One region of the Streptomyces sp. NPDC002181 genome, then DNA from elsewhere that is predicted to be linked to it. Evidence: riboswitches for the same ligand, from Rfam matches in the RefSeq annotation. Region 1 holds a riboswitch; the other holds the start of a gene.
What was found. Region 1 has a riboswitch for S-adenosylmethionine ahead of ACFYXV_RS22685 (aminotransferase class V-fold PLP-dependent enzyme). Riboswitches for the same ligand answer to the same signal wherever they lie in the genome.

Region 1 (7,288 bases):
CAAGACGGTGAACATCTCGACGATGTCCTCCATCGTCGTGGCCGGTACGGGCGCCAAGGTCGTCAAGCACGGCAACCGGGCCGCGTCCTCGGAGAGCGGCTCCTCGGACGTGCTGGAGAAGCTCGGCGTCAACCTGGACCTCACCCCGGCGCGGGTGGTCGAGGTCGCGGAGGAGGCCGGCATCACCTTCTGCTTCGCGGTGAAGTTCCACCCGGCGCTGCGGCACGTGGCGGCGGCCCGCAAGGAGCTGGGCATCCGGACCACGTTCAACTTCCTCGGCCCGCTGACCAATCCGGCGCGCGTACGGGCGCAGGCCACGGGTGTCGCGGACCCGCGGGTGGCGCCCATCGTGGCGGGCGTGCTGGCGGAGCGGGGCTCCTCGGCGCTGGTGTTCCGCGGTGACGACGGCCTGGACGAGCTGACGACGACGGCGACCTCCCGCGTGTGGTGGGTCCGCGACGGCCGGGTGGACGAGCAGCCGTTCGACCCGCGCGACGTCGGCATCCCGCTGGTCGACGTCTCGGCGCTGCGGGGCGCGGACGCCTCGTACAACGCGGACGTCGCCCGCCGGCTGCTGGCCGGCGAGAGCGGCCCGGTGCGCGAGGCGGTGCTGCTGAACGCGGCGGCGGCCCTGGTGGCCCTGGACCCGGGCGCGGGCTCCCTGGAGGACCAGATCCGCACCGCGATCGCCCGCGCCGCGGAGTCCATCGACTCGGGCGCGGCCCGGGCGGCCCTGGACCGCTGGGTGGCGGCCAGCAACGCCTGACCGATTCCGGCCAGGACCCCGGTTCGCGCGTATCACCATGCGGACCGGGGTCTTGTGCGCGGGGGATCTTGTGGCAGGATGCTGACCAGGTCACGAGTGACAGCGTTTTGGCCCCGGCTTGCTGTCCGGCAACCCTCCTTCCGTGGCGGGGTGCCCCGGGTGATGACCAGGTCGCAGGCAGAAAGGCCTGCGGCAAGCGCGGATCCCTCGACACCAGGGGTCCTGGTCTCTCGAGGAGCTTTTCCGTGAGCAAGCGAATGCGATAGGGCGACTCCGCCCCTTCTTCACCCTCCGTGCGGTCCTGAGCCGTCCGCGCGTCGAGGCAATCCCCGTACCACTCGCACCCGTGCATCCGCGCACCCGTTTCCGGGATGCGTGTGCCGCGTGCACCCGCGTACGGGCCGTCCGAAGCCATTCAGCCTGTCCTGCCGGGAGATACCGCCATGTCCACGTACCCGAACGCCACCACCACCGCCGCCACCGCCGTGACCGACTCCGCCGACCCCGCCTGCACCGGGCCGCTGCCGGTCCTCGGCCGGGACGTCACCGTCCCGCTCGTCACCGGCGGCGAGGTCACGTACGCGGCCCTCGACTACGCGGCCAGCGCCCCGGCGCTCCAGCGGGTCTGGGACGACGTCGCCGCGTACGCCCCGTACTACGGCAGCGTCCACCGCGGCGCGGGCTACCTCTCCCAGCTGTCCACGGACCTCTTCGAGCAGAGCCGGGCCACGGTCGCCGGGTTCCTCGACTGCCGTCCGTCCGACCAGGTGATCTTCACCCGGTCCACCACCGACTCGCTGAACCTGCTCGCCGCCGTGCTGCCGGCCGGCTGCCAGGTGTTCGTGTTCGAGACCGAGCACCACGCCTCGCTCCTGCCGTGGGGGGACGCGCAGGTCACGTACCTCAACGCGCCGCGGACCCCGGCCCAGGCCGTGGAGACCCTGGAGCGGGCGCTCGCGCAGCGGGACCCCTACGGTCCCGCGCTGGTCTGCGTCACCGGCGCGTCCAACGTCACCGGTGAGCTGTGGCCGGTGAAGGAGCTGGCCGCCGCGGCGCACGCCCACGGCGCGCGCATCGTCCTGGACGCCGCCCAGCTGGCCCCGCACCACCCCGTCTCCGTGCAGGAGCTGGACGTGGACTGGGTGGCCTTCTCCGGGCACAAGCTGTACGCGCCGTTCGGCTCGGGCGTGCTGGCCGGCCGGGCGGACTGGCTCCAGCAGGCGGAGCCGTACCTGGCCGGCGGCGGGGCCTCCCGGAAGGTCGCCCGCCGCGCGGACGGCGGCGTGGACGTCGAGTGGCACACCACGGCGGCCCGCCACGAGGCCGGCTCCCCGAACGTGATCGGGGTGTACTCGATCGCCTCCGCCTGCAAGGCCCTGACCGAGGCGGGCTTCGACGACCTCGTCGCCCGCGAGCGCCACCTCATCGACAGGGTCCGCGAGGGCCTGGCGGAGGTCCCGGCGGTCCGGATCCTCTCCCTCTTCGGGGACGACGCCCCGCGGGTCGGCGTCATCTCCTTCGTGGTCGACGGCTGGAACAGCTCGCACTTCGCGGCGGCGCTGTCGGCGGAGTACGGGATCGGCGTCCGCGACGGCCTGTTCTGCGCCCACCCGCTGGTCCGCACCCTGCTGGGCAGCGAGCCCCAGGCCCAGGGCGAATGCGGAGCCCCCGAGGCGGCCCCGGGCGAGCGCTCCCTCAACGCGATCCGCGTCAGCTTCGGCGCCGGGACCCCGGACGAGCACGTCGACCGCTTCGTCGGCGCCGTGAAGGAACTGGTCACCTCCGGAGCCAAGTGGCAGTACCGCACGGAGGAGGGCCGCTGCGTCCCGGCCGTGTGAGACTCTGCGGATCATGACGTACTGGGACCCGGTACCGACCGTTCGCGCCATGGCGGGTGAGCAGCATCCGCTGTGGCGGGGGGACCGGGTGAGCCGGGACTGGTCCGGGCCGGCGCCCGACGGCTGGGAGCAGCGGGACCGGCGCGGTGTGCCGGGCCCCTTCTACGCGGCCAGCACCGACACCTGCCTCACCGGGCGCCAGTGCGCGCCCGACCACGTCATGTACGAGGACGAGTACGGCAGTGAGTTCGTGTTCCGTGGGCCACTGCCCGCGGCGACTGGAGGAACGATGCCGCCGCCGGGGCGCGGGTGTACGTCGCCCACATCGACCGCGGCCTGGAGGACCACCTGCGCGGGTACGTCTTCCGGCTCGCAGAGGGCCGGCCCGCGCGGGCCGGGGAGGGCCTGCCCCGCCTCTGAGGGCTCGCTACGCGTCGAGGCCGATCGCGAAGGCCGCTTCCAGGTCGTGCTGGGAGTAGGTGCGGAAGGCCACGTGCGTGTCCGTCGCCTCGACGCCCGGGATCTTGCTGATGCGGCCCGGGATGATGTCCGCCAGGTTCTCGTGGCGGGCCACGCGGACCAGGGCGATCAGGTCGTACGTCCCCGTGACGGAGTAGACCTCGCTGACGCTGTCCAGCGCGGCGATCGACTCGGCGATCTCGGGGATGCGGTCCACGCTGGTCTTGATGAGCACGATCGCGGTGATCACGGCTGGCTGTCTCCCTCGGTGGCCGTCGCTGGTCGCCTCACTCTAGTCGTACGCCGATAGCGCACCCACGCGTAGGCGAAGCCGAGCGAGAAGCCCACCAGGTGGGCCAGGTACGCCACCCCCGGGCCGCTGCCCGCGCGGTGCGCGGCCACCCACTGGAGGGCGAACCAGAACAGCAGGACCATCCACGCCGGGAAGCGCAGCGGCAGGAACAGCAGGAACGGGAACAGGCTCGTCACCCGTGCGCGCGGGAACAGGCACAGGAAGGCGCCCAGCACCGCGGAGATCGCGCCCGAGGCGCCCACCAGCGTCTGCGCCGAGGAGGCGTTGGCCGCCGCGTACGCCGCCAGCGCCAGGTAGCCCGTACAGACGTAGAACGTCAGGAACTCCGGCCGCCCCATCCGCTCCTGCGTCATCACGCCGAAGACGTACAGGAACAGCATGTTGCCGAGCAGGTGCAGCCAGCTGCCGTGCACGAACAGGGCGGTGAGCGGCGTCAGCAGGGCCCGTGCGGAGCCGGTGAAGAGCTCGTCCGGGACGACGCCCCAGTGCCGGAAGTACGCGGTCCCCGTCTCCAGTAACCGCTCGCCGGTCCCGTACGAGGGATTCAGCCCCGAGGCCGGGCAGAACAGGAACACCGCGCAGCAGCCGGCGATCAGCGCGTGGACGACCACCGGGCCCCGGGCGGCCTCCCGGAGGGCCTGCCACCTTACGATCATGCGATCGAGCATGACCCAAGTGGGCCCGCCGCGAGGACCGGCAGGCCGTAGGGTTACGTGCTGCGGTCCGCCGATTGACGCGGACGGCGGCTTTAATTGAATGAGCTACGAAGGAGAGAGCGGCCTGATGACGGTTCCCCTGCCGACCGACACCACCCGGTGGCGCTGCACGCTGTGCGGCAACCTCACGCGTTTCGACGTCACTCGTTCGTCGAAGGTCGTGGAGTACGTCCACCTGGATCTCGCCGGGGAGCCCAAGGTCGAGGAGCGCGAGGTGGTCAATGAGACCATCGAGTCGGTCCGCTGCCGCTGGTGCAACGCGGTGGACCAGATCGAGCTCGTGGACAGGCCGGGCGCGGACTCCTGACGGAGCCCCGCCCACAGGTGAATGACGGTAGGGGTGACGGATTGTGGAGCCAGCAAGCGGCGCTGAGCCGGCCGACGCGGCCGGCGACGCCGCCGAGGTGCTCGACCGCCCGCTGCCGGAAGGCGTGCGGCGCCGGGTCGTCGCGCTCGTCTCGGACGCCTTCGGCGGACTGACGGTCGCGGACCTCCCGGCGCAGCTGCGCCAGTACGCCCGGTTCACCCCGACCCGGCGCGCCAAGTTCGCGGGCAACGCCATGGCCGCGGCGGTGGAGGCGGACGCCGTCTTCCGGGGCCGCGTCGCCGAGAAGCTGCGCGAGGCACAGGCCGAGCTCACCGGTGCCCTGGAGTCCGGCGCCCCGCCCGCCGCCGCGGACCCGCTGGACGTGGCGGCCGCCGCGTACGTCCTGCGCCCGGTCGGGTGGGTGAAGCTGGTGGCCGCCGCCGGCGAGGAGGCCCAGCGGGCCGACGCCGAGCGGGTCGGCGAGGAGACCCGGCGCGAACTGGACCGGCTGCGCGAGGAACTGGCCCACGCGCGGGACGCGCAGCGCCTGGGCGGCGAGACGGTACGGACGGAGCTGGACGCGGCGCGCAAGGAAGCGGAATCGCTTCATCGCAAGCTGCGCAGCGCGCAGAGCGATGTGAAGCGGGGCGAGGCGGCCCTGCGCAAGGTGACCGCCGAGATCGACGGGATCCGGGGCGAGGCGGCCGCGCAGGTGGCCGCCGCCGAGAGCGAGACCCGGCGCCTCAAGTCCCGTCTCGCGGAGGTGGAGGCGGCGCTGGAGACCTCCCGCAGGGCCACCCGCGAGGGCCGCAGCGTGGAGGACATGCGGCTGCGGCTGCTGCTGGACACCGTGCTGGACGCCGCCCAGGGGCTGCGCCGCGAGCTGGCGCTGCCGCCGGTCTCCACGCGGCCGGCCGACACCGTGGACGCGGTGGAGCCGGGCCGGATGACCCCCAAGGACATCGCGGCACGCGCCCTGTCGGAGACCGATCCGGCGCTGCTGGACCAGCTGTTGGCGCTGCCCCAGGCCCATCTGGTGGTCGACGGCTACAACGTGACCAAGACCGGCTATCCGACGATGCCGCTGGAGAAGCAGCGGCTGCGGCTGCTGGGCGGGCTGTCGATGCTGGCCGTGCAGACGGGCGCGGAGATGACGTGCGTCTTCGACGGTGCGGAGCTCGCGGCCCCGGTGCTGCTCGCGCCGCCGCGCGGGGTGCGGGTGCTGTTCTCGAAGCCGGGCGTGACGGCGGACGAGCTCATCCGCCAGCTGGTGCGCGCGGAGCCCCCCGGCCGGCCGGTGGTCGTGGTCTCCACGGACCGCGAGGTGGCCGACGGCGTGGCGAAGGCCGGCGCCCGGCCCGTGGCGTCCGCTTTGTTGCTGAAGCGGCTTTCGCGCGTTTCGTAACTCCTCGGCGCAATGCCCGATTTCGCAGGGCCGGCAGGGAACGTACCGTCAAGTGCCCTGTACGGAGCGTGGGCTGTAGGTAAAGAAGCTGGTCGGCGGCGAAGTTTTTTGCCGACAGGATTTGAACTGATCACAGCGAGGTCACTAGGGTCGGGCTCAAACCTTCGTGCGGTAGTTCACTCATTCGGGGTGACGGCGGAGGCGCGCTGCCGAGCCTTGCGACCGTAATTCGGCGGCTCCAGGATGAAGGAGCTCGCGTTCGTGGCGTCCCACCGTCGACCCAAGCCGCCGACCCGCACCCGCGTGAGCGTGCTCACCGCCCTCGCCACCGCGGCCGTCGCCCTCTCCTCCCACTCGGCCATGGCCGCCCCGGCCAAGCCGAGCAAGGACGAGGTCAAGAGCAAGGTCGACGCCCTCTACGAGGAGTCCGAGCAGGCCACCGAGAAGTTCAACGGGGCCAAGGAGCGCCAGGACCAGCTGGAGAAGGAGATCTCGCAGCTCCAGGACCGGGTGGCGCGCGGCCAGGACGAGCTCAACAACCTGCGCAACACCCTCGGTTCGATGGCGACCGCCCAGTACCGCGGCGGCGGCCTCGACCAGTCCGTCCTGCTGATGCTCTCCGAAGACCCGGAGGGCTACCTCGACAAGGCCTCCACGCTCCAGCAGGTGAGCGGCAAGCAGGTCGAGGCGATATCGAAGATCCAGGCCAAGCAGCGCGCGCTGGCCCAGCAGCGCCAGGAAGCCACCGGCAAGCTCGCCGACCTCGACGCCGTCCGCAAGGAACTCGCCGAGAAGAAGGCGGCCGCCCAGAGCAAGCTCGCCGACGCCCAGGCCCTCCTCAACACGCTGACCGCCGAGGAGCGGGGCCAGTTGAAGAGCGACGCGGCCAAGGACGGCCAGAGCGCCGCGGACGCCGCCGGCGCCAAGGGCGCGGTGAAGGGCTCGGGCCGGGCCGGGGCGGCCCTCGCCGCCGCGATCACCCAGAAGGGCGACGCCTACCACATGGGCGACACCGGCCCCGACTCGTGGGACTGCTCGGGCCTGACCCAGTGGGCCTACGCCCAGGCCGGCGTCAAGATCAGCCGCGTCACCACCACGCAGGCCAACGACGGCACGCGCATCTACAACGAGAGCGACCTCCAGCCCGGAGACCTGGTCCTCTTCTACGGCGACCTGCACCACGTGGGCCTCTACGCGGGCAACGGCCAGGTCTTCCACGCCTCGAACCCGCGCGGCGGCGTCCGCTACGAGGCCATGAAGAACATGCCCTTCCAGTTCGGCGTCCGCGTCGGCTGACCCCTGAGGGCCGCGCGCCCGTCGCGGGACGCGCCGTACGCCGCCCATCCGGGCGAATTCCGCGGCCCCGCTGTGACCACACGCCCCGCCGGTGACCTGCATCTCCGGCGGGGCGTCGTCGTGTCCGCGTCCCGGGGGTCGTTGGCCGGTGCGTGGTGGCGCGGTTACTGTCTGCCAGCGCGGAACCC
Region 2 (7,288 bases), on a different contig from region 1:
GAGCACGGCCGCGCCCTCGCCCGCCTCCTCGGCCAGCGCCGCCGCGAAGGCGCGGTTGTAGGCGACGTACGAGTCCCACCGCCGCCGGAACTCCGCGTCGAAGACCGGCTCGCGCGGGACGTCGTACAGGTGGTGGTGGGTGAACCACAGCACCGAGTTCGCGATGCCGTTGTACGCGTCGTCGTACGTGGCGGGATCGATGTCCAGCATCCGGACGCCAGGCTCGGAAACGCCCCGGCGGACCGCCTCCCGGTCCGCGTCCGAGAGCGCCGCGCAGATCCACAGCGCCTCCGGCTGGCGGGCGAGGGCGGCGGAGAGGCCGGAGACGAGTCCGCCCCCGCCGCGCCGCGCCGTGAGGGCGCCGTCGTCGTCGAGTACGTAGGAGAGCGGGCCGCGGTTCGCTGCGACGAGTACCTGGGAAGCCATGCGGCGAACCTAGCCCGGGGCCCGCCCGCTCAAACGTCAGTTCCCTCACGCCACCCGGCGGCCGGAGTACTCCTTGACCCCGGCCATCGGCGGCCGCTCCTCGGTGTCCACGGGGTACGTCCGCGGCACGAACCCGTCCGGGCCGCGCTCGAACTGCGTCAGCTCGGGCCGTACGAGGTGCCCGCGCGAGAGCCGCAGCTGCGCCGTCCGGTAGATCGCCGCGGCCATGCGGCCCAGCGCCTGGCCGTCCTGGTGGCGGTGGAGCCGTACGCCCACGTCCACCTGGGCCAGCGCGTCCAGGCCGACCGTGTGCAGGGCGTCCACCAGCAGGCCGAGCTCCACCCCGTACCCGACGGGGAAGGGCAGGCGTTCCAGCAGGGACCGGCGCACGGCGTACTCGCCGCCCAGCGGCTGGACGAAGCCGGCCAACTGCGGCCAGTGCAGATTGAGGAGGGGACGGGCGACGAGCTCGGTGACCCGGCCGCCCTGGCCGGGGGCGTCCCCCAGCGGGCGCTCGTACATGGCCTTGACGAACTGCACGTCCGGCTCGGTCAGCAGCGGGCCGACGATCCCGGACACGAAGGCGGAGGAGAAGTCCCGCAGGTCCGCGTCCACGAAGCAGACGACGTCCCCGGTGGTCGCCAGCAGCGAGCGCCACAGCACCTCGCCCTTGCCGTGCACGGCCGGGATCCGCGGCAGGATGTCGTCGCGGTGCACCACCCGGGCGCCCGCCTTCGCGGCCACCTCGGCGGTCCGGTCGGTGGAGCCCGAGTCGATCACGACCAGTTCGTCGACCAGCGGCAGCGGCAGCCCGTCGATCAGATCGCGCCGGATCACCTCGACGATCGCGCCGACCGTCTCCTCCTCGTCGAGCGCGGGCAGCACCACGCTGACCGTGGTGCCCGCCGCCCGCTTGGCGCAGAGCAGCTGGTCGAGCGGTCGGTCGGCCGCGGACCAGGAGCGGTCCGCGAACCAGCGCTCCACCTCTTCCAGCACGTTCAGCACTCCCTGGTCGTCCGTCGGCGGTCCGTCGCCCCTCGGCGGTTTCGGCCGAAATAGGATCCATCTCGCGGTTCGGACGGCCGTCTCAACCATCCGCACCTTCGGTTACAGTCTTGAACAACGCGAAGGACCACCGCATGCCGGGGGTCCCCGCGCACAAACGCCCGGACGCGCATCCTGCGCGCAACCCGGTGCCATACCGCTCATCCAGAGGGGCAGAGGGACACGGCCCGTTGAAGCCCCGGCAACCCTCCAGTCGGTTCTCGCGCCTGCTTGCGGCAGCGAGGTCCCCGGCTAGGGAAGGTGCCAATTCCGTCTCATGGCGAAGTGCGCCATGGGGAAGATGAGGAGAAAGGGCCTCGCCATCATGGCTGCACAGACTGTTGCCACCTCTGTCGATCTCGGACCTGCCACCGGCCTCTCGTGTCGTGAGTGCGGTACCCGTTTCGAGCTCGGACCCATCTTCGCCTGCGTCGAGTGCTTCGGTCCGCTGGAAGTCGCCTACGACCTGCCGACCGGCGACCCGGAAGCGCTGCGCGCGGCGATCGAGGCCGGCCCGAACAACATCTGGCGCTACGCCCCGCTGCTGCCCGTCCCCGCGGACGTGGCCTCCAAGCCCAGCCTGAACCCCGGCTTCACCAAGCTCGTGGACGCGGCCAACCTGGCCAAGGAGCTCGGCTTCACCGGCAAGCTGTACGTCAAGGACGACTCCGGCAACCCGACGCACTCCTTCAAGGACCGCGTCGTCGCCATCGCCGTCGAGGCCGCCCGCGCCTTCGGCTTCACCACCCTGTCCTGCTCCTCCACCGGCAACCTGGCCGGCGCCGTCGGCGCCGCGGCCGCCCGGGCCGGCTTCCGCTCCTGCGTGTTCATCCCGCACGACCTGGAGCAGGGCAAGGTCGTCATGGCCGGTGTGTACGGCGGCGACCTCGTCGGCATCGAGGGCAACTACGACGACGTCAACCGCTTCTGCTCCGAGCTCATCGGCGACCCGCTGGGCGAGGGCTGGGGCTTCGTCAACGTCAACCTGCGCCCGTACTACGGCGAGGGCTCGAAGACCCTCGCCTACGAGATCTGCGAGCAGCTCGGCTGGCAGCTGCCCGACCAGATCGTGATCCCGATCGCGTCCGGCTCGCAGCTGACGAAGATCGACAAGGGTCTGCAGGAGCTGATCAAGCTCGGGCTCGTCGAGGACAAGCCGTACAAGATCTTCGGCGCGCAGGCCGAGGGCTGCTCCCCGGTCTCCACCGCGTTCAAGGCCGGCCACGACGTGGTCCGCCCGCAGAAGCCGAACACCATCGCCAAGTCGCTCGCCATCGGCAACCCGGCCGACGGCCCGTACGTCCTGGACATCGCCCGCCGTACGGGCGGCTACGTCGAGGACGTCACCGACGAGCAGGTCGTCGAGGCCATCAAGATCCTCGCGCAGACCGAGGGCATCTTCGCCGAGACCGCGGGCGGCGTGACCGTCGGCGTGACCAAGAAGCTCATCGAGAACGGGCAGCTCGACCCGGCGCTGACCACGGTGGTCCTCAACACCGGTGACGGTCTCAAGACCCTGGAGGCGGTGGCCGCGGACAGCGGGCAGACCGCCACCATCCGCCCGAGCCTGGACGCGTTCCGCGCCGCCGGCCTGGCCTGAGCCCGACCCGACCCATACCTGCAAACCCGGAAAGGCAGTAGCGCCATGAGCGTCAACGTCCGCATCCCCACCATCCTGCGCACCTACACCGGCGGCCAGGCCGAGGTCTCCGCCGAGGGCGCGACCCTCTCCGAGGTCATCGCCTCCCTGGAGGCGAACCACCCGGGCATCGCCGCCCGCGTCCTGGACGACCAGGGCAAGCTGCGCCGCTTCGTGAACGTCTACGTCAACGACGACGACGTGCGCTTCGAGGGTGGTCTGGACGCGGTGACGCCGGACGGCGCGGGCGTCTCGATCATCCCCGCCGTCGCGGGCGGCTGCTGACCGGCGAAAGCCTCAGAATTACCCCCTCCGGTAAAAGCGGAGGGGGTAATTCTGCTTGATTGGGCGCGGTAGGGTTGGGGAAGTCCCCTCCGCTGTTCTTGCCCGCCGCATATGAGCGGGTCGAGTGATGGTTGACATTGAGTCAATGTCCGAGTGCGGTATGGGGCTTTGGCGAGATATGCCGGGTCCGAGTTGCCCGAGAATATGCCAACTTTTCACTGTATTTCAATGTATCCCCGTGTCCAGAATTCTCGTCGGATTGACCTGTTGCAGACAGCAGCGGTGCGGATACATTCAGCCCCGGTCGAGGCGTTCCGGCGCAAGTTCTGACCCGGGACCGCGAAGTGCGGTCCTGCGCAAGGGCCAGTAATAGGGGAGTTAGGCATGGCTCAGGGCACCGTCAAGTGGTTCAACGCGGAGAAGGGCTACGGCTTCATCGCGGTCGACGGTGGTGCGGATGTGTTCGTCCACTACAGCGCCATCCAGATGGACGGGTACCGCACCCTTGAAGAGGGTCAGCGGGTCGAGTTCGAGATCTCGCAGGGCCAGAAGGGTCCGCAGGCGGACATGGTCAAGCTCGCCGTCTAGTCCCGGCGCGATCGACCACCGACGCATACACACGAAGGGCCCGCACCTCGGAGGAGGGGTGCGGGCCCTTCGTGCTGCCCGGAGGCGGGTGGGGGCCGGCCGGGCACGTGCCGGTCGGCGTTCACCCAAGCCGCTTGCACTCGGAGGGGTCGAGTGCTAATCATTGGCGTTAGCACTCTCTGCTTGAGAGTGCTACTACACAGGACCGGGTCGGTGAGGCCCGCAGGGTCCGGCGGGAAGGAACCGCCGGGCACGCAGGCCGTCCGTCGCGGGCGCGGGCGCGGTCCGGAGCAATCCAAGCCTCCCCTCGTACCGACGGTGCAGGGGGAACCCCAGTCCTGGAGGACCACTTCAGATGGCCAAGATCATTGCGTTCGACGAGGAGGCCCGGCGCGGTCTCGAGCGCGGGATGAACCAGCTCGCCGACGCCGTCAAGGTCACCCTTGGCCCCAAGGGTCGCAACGTCGTCCTTGAGAAGAAGTGGGGCGCCCCCACGATCACCAACGATGGTGTCTCCATCGCCAAGGAGATCGAGCTCGAGGACCCGTACGAGAAGATCGGCGCCGAGCTGGTCAAGGAAGTCGCCAAGAAGACGGACGACGTCGCGGGCGACGGTACGACCACCGCCACCGTGCTCGCCCAGGCGCTCGTCCGCGAGGGCCTGCGCAACGTGGCCGCCGGCGCCAACCCGATGGCCCTCAAGCGCGGCATCGAGAAGGCCGTCGAGGCCGTTTCCGGCGCCCTGCTGGAGCAGGCCAAGGATGTCGAGACCAAGGAGCAGATCGCTTCCACGGCCTCCATCTCCGCCGCCGACACCCAGATCGGCGAGCTCATCGCCGAGGCCATGGACAAGGTCGGCAAGGAAGGCGTCATCACGGTCGAGGAGTCCCAGACCTTCGGTCTGGAGCTTGAGCTCACCGAGGGCATGCGCTTCGACAAGGGCTACATCTCGGCGTACTTCGCCACCGACATGGAGCGTATGGAGGCGTCGCTCGACGACCCGTACATCCTGATCGTCAACTCGAAGATCGGCTCGGTCAAGGACCTGCTGCCGCTCCTCGAGAAGGTCATGCAGTCCGGCAAGCCGCTGCTGATCATCGCCGAGGACGTCGAGGGCGAGGCCCTGTCGACCCTGGTCGTCAACAAGATCCGCGGCACCTTCAAGTCCGTCGCCGTCAAGGCCCCGGGCTTCGGCGACCGCCGCAAGGCCATGCTCGGCGACATCGCCATCCTCACGGGCGGCACGGTCATCTCCGAGGAGGTCGGCCTCAAGCTCGAGAACGCGGGCCTGGACCTGCTCGGCCGCGCCCGCAAGGTCGTCATCACCAAGGACGAGACCACGATCGTCGACGGTGCCGGTGACAGCGACCAGGTTCAGGGTCGCGTCAACCAGATCCGCGCCGAGATCGAGAACTCCGACTCGGACTACGACCGCGAGAAGCTCCAGGAGCGCCTCGCGAAGCTGGCCGGCGGCGTGGCCGTCATCAAGGCCGGCGCCGCGACCGAGGTGGAGCTCAAGGAGCGCAAGCACCGCATCGAGGACGCCGTTCGCAACGCGAAGGCGGCCGTCGAGGAGGGCATCGTCGCCGGTGGTGGCGTGGCCCTGCTCCAGGCCTCCGCGGTCTTCGAGAAGCTCGACCTGTCGGGTGACGAGGCGACCGGCGCCAACGCCGTGAAGCTCGCCCTGGAGGCCCCGCTCAAGCAGATCGCCGTCAACGGTGGTCTTGAGGGTGGCGTCGTCGTGGAGAAGGTCCGCAACCTGACCGTCGGCTGGGGCCTCAACGCCGCCACCGGCGAGTACGTGGACATGATCGCCGAGGGCATCATCGACCCGGCGAAGGTCACCCGCTCCGCGCTGCAGAACGCGGCGTCGATCGCGGCCCTCTTCCTCACCACCGAGGCCGTCATCGCCGACAAGCCCGAGAAGGCCGGCGCGCCGGCCGGCGGCGGCATGCCGGGCGGTGACATGGACTTCTGATCGGCCTCTGGCTGATCGGCTGTTCTTCGACCGAGGGCGGCACTCCCCACACGGGGGGTGCCGCCCTCGGGCGTTTCAGGGGCTCCTAGAAGCCGGTGGCGGCGGTGCCGCCTGCTCCATCGGCGTGGCCCGTTCAACCATGATCGTCACCGTTGTCCTCCGCGTGGCCTGCCGTGCACGGGGTGTGAGCCCCGTTCCAGGCTGGCGGCGCGGGGGCGGCCGTGCCCGGTCCCCGGGACGGATCACCACCCGACAGGGCGGTTTGGTTGACTGGGGGGATGAGCGAGCTGTTCGTGAAGATCTGCGGGCTGAAGACCGGGCCCGACGTCGACGTGGCCGTGGCGGCCGGGGCCGATGCCGTCGGCTTCGTCTTCGCCGCCGCGAGCCCCCGTACGATCGGCGCCGCCGAGGCACGGGAGCTCGCGGCCCGGGTACCGGAATCGGTGCTGACCGTCGGGGTGTTCCGGGGGCAGCCGGTCGACGAGGTGCGGCGGCTGACCGAGGAGAGCGGCGTACGGGGCGTGCAGCTCCACGGCGACGAGGGCCCGGAGTTCTACGAGGCGCTGCGCGCCGGGGGCCGGACCCTGCTGCGGGCCACCGCCGAGCACGTGGAGCGCTGCGGGGAGTACGGGGAGGACCTGCTGCTGCTCGACGCGCCCGACCCCGGCTCCGGCAAGCCGTGGAACTGGGGCTCGGCGGAGTTCACCGCGCCGGAGGGCCGCTGGCTGCTGGCCGGCGGGCTGACGCCCGGGAACGTGCGGGAGGCCGTGGAGACCACCGGCGCCTGGGGTGTGGACGTGTCCAGCGGGGTGGAGCGGGAGCGCGGCGTGAAGGACCCCGCCCTGATCCGCGCCTTCATCGAGGCCGCCCGGGGCTGACCGCCCGGCGGGCGGTCAGCCCCGGGCGGGCCGCCGTCAGGACGCGCGCCAGACCGTCATGTCCGCGGTGATCCAGCCGGGCAGGTCGGGCAGCCGCACGACCGGCTTGGTCTGGATCACGAGCAGTGCGATGTCTCCCGACGGGTGCCTGACACAGATTTCGGTGCCCGGCGCCGATGCGGCCAGTGGCAGCTTGTGCTGCGTGGCGGGCTTCGTGAGGAGGCCGCACGTGTCTAGGTTGCCGGTGCCGGGATCGGCGAACAGTTGGACGATCACGCTCGTGTCGCTCACCAGCTCACAGCTGTTCTTCTCGCATTCCAGGCGGATGTCTCCCGTGCGGTCCTGCCGCTCGACCGGGTCCTTGATGCCGATCGAGTTCTTCTCGTCCAGCCAGACCTGGGGGTGGGGGAAGGGCGCGGGCGGCTTGGAAGCCTTGGGCGCACCCGACGC

Region 2: another riboswitch for S-adenosylmethionine. It lies ahead of thrC (threonine synthase); the one in region 1 lies ahead of ACFYXV_RS22685 (aminotransferase class V-fold PLP-dependent enzyme).

Annotation. Positions count from the first base shown of each region.
Region 1 covers NZ_JBIASC010000009.1:197,612-204,899, forward strand. The annotation lists gene trpD (anthranilate phosphoribosyltransferase) at 1-766, shown strand, start outside; SAM riboswitch class IV at 855-971, shown strand; gene ACFYXV_RS22685 (aminotransferase class V-fold PLP-dependent enzyme) at 1,210-2,604, shown strand; gene ACFYXV_RS22690 (Lrp/AsnC family transcriptional regulator) at 3,032-3,313, opposite strand; gene ACFYXV_RS22695 (rhomboid family intramembrane serine protease) at 3,310-4,032, opposite strand; gene ACFYXV_RS22700 (hypothetical protein) at 4,160-4,399, shown strand; gene ACFYXV_RS22705 (NYN domain-containing protein) at 4,440-5,804, shown strand; gene ACFYXV_RS22710 (NlpC/P60 family protein) at 6,066-7,100, shown strand.
Region 2 covers NZ_JBIASC010000012.1:139,362-146,649, reverse strand. The annotation lists gene ACFYXV_RS26475 (trehalose-6-phosphate synthase) at 1-426, opposite strand, end outside; gene ACFYXV_RS26470 (glucosyl-3-phosphoglycerate synthase) at 472-1,422, opposite strand; SAM riboswitch class I at 1,629-1,778, shown strand; gene thrC (threonine synthase) at 1,796-3,070, shown strand; gene ACFYXV_RS26460 (MoaD/ThiS family protein) at 3,116-3,394, shown strand; gene ACFYXV_RS26455 (cold-shock protein) at 3,779-3,982, shown strand; gene groL (chaperonin GroEL) at 4,338-5,960, shown strand; gene ACFYXV_RS26445 (phosphoribosylanthranilate isomerase) at 6,239-6,838, shown strand; gene ACFYXV_RS26440 (serine/threonine-protein kinase) at 6,875-7,288, opposite strand, start outside.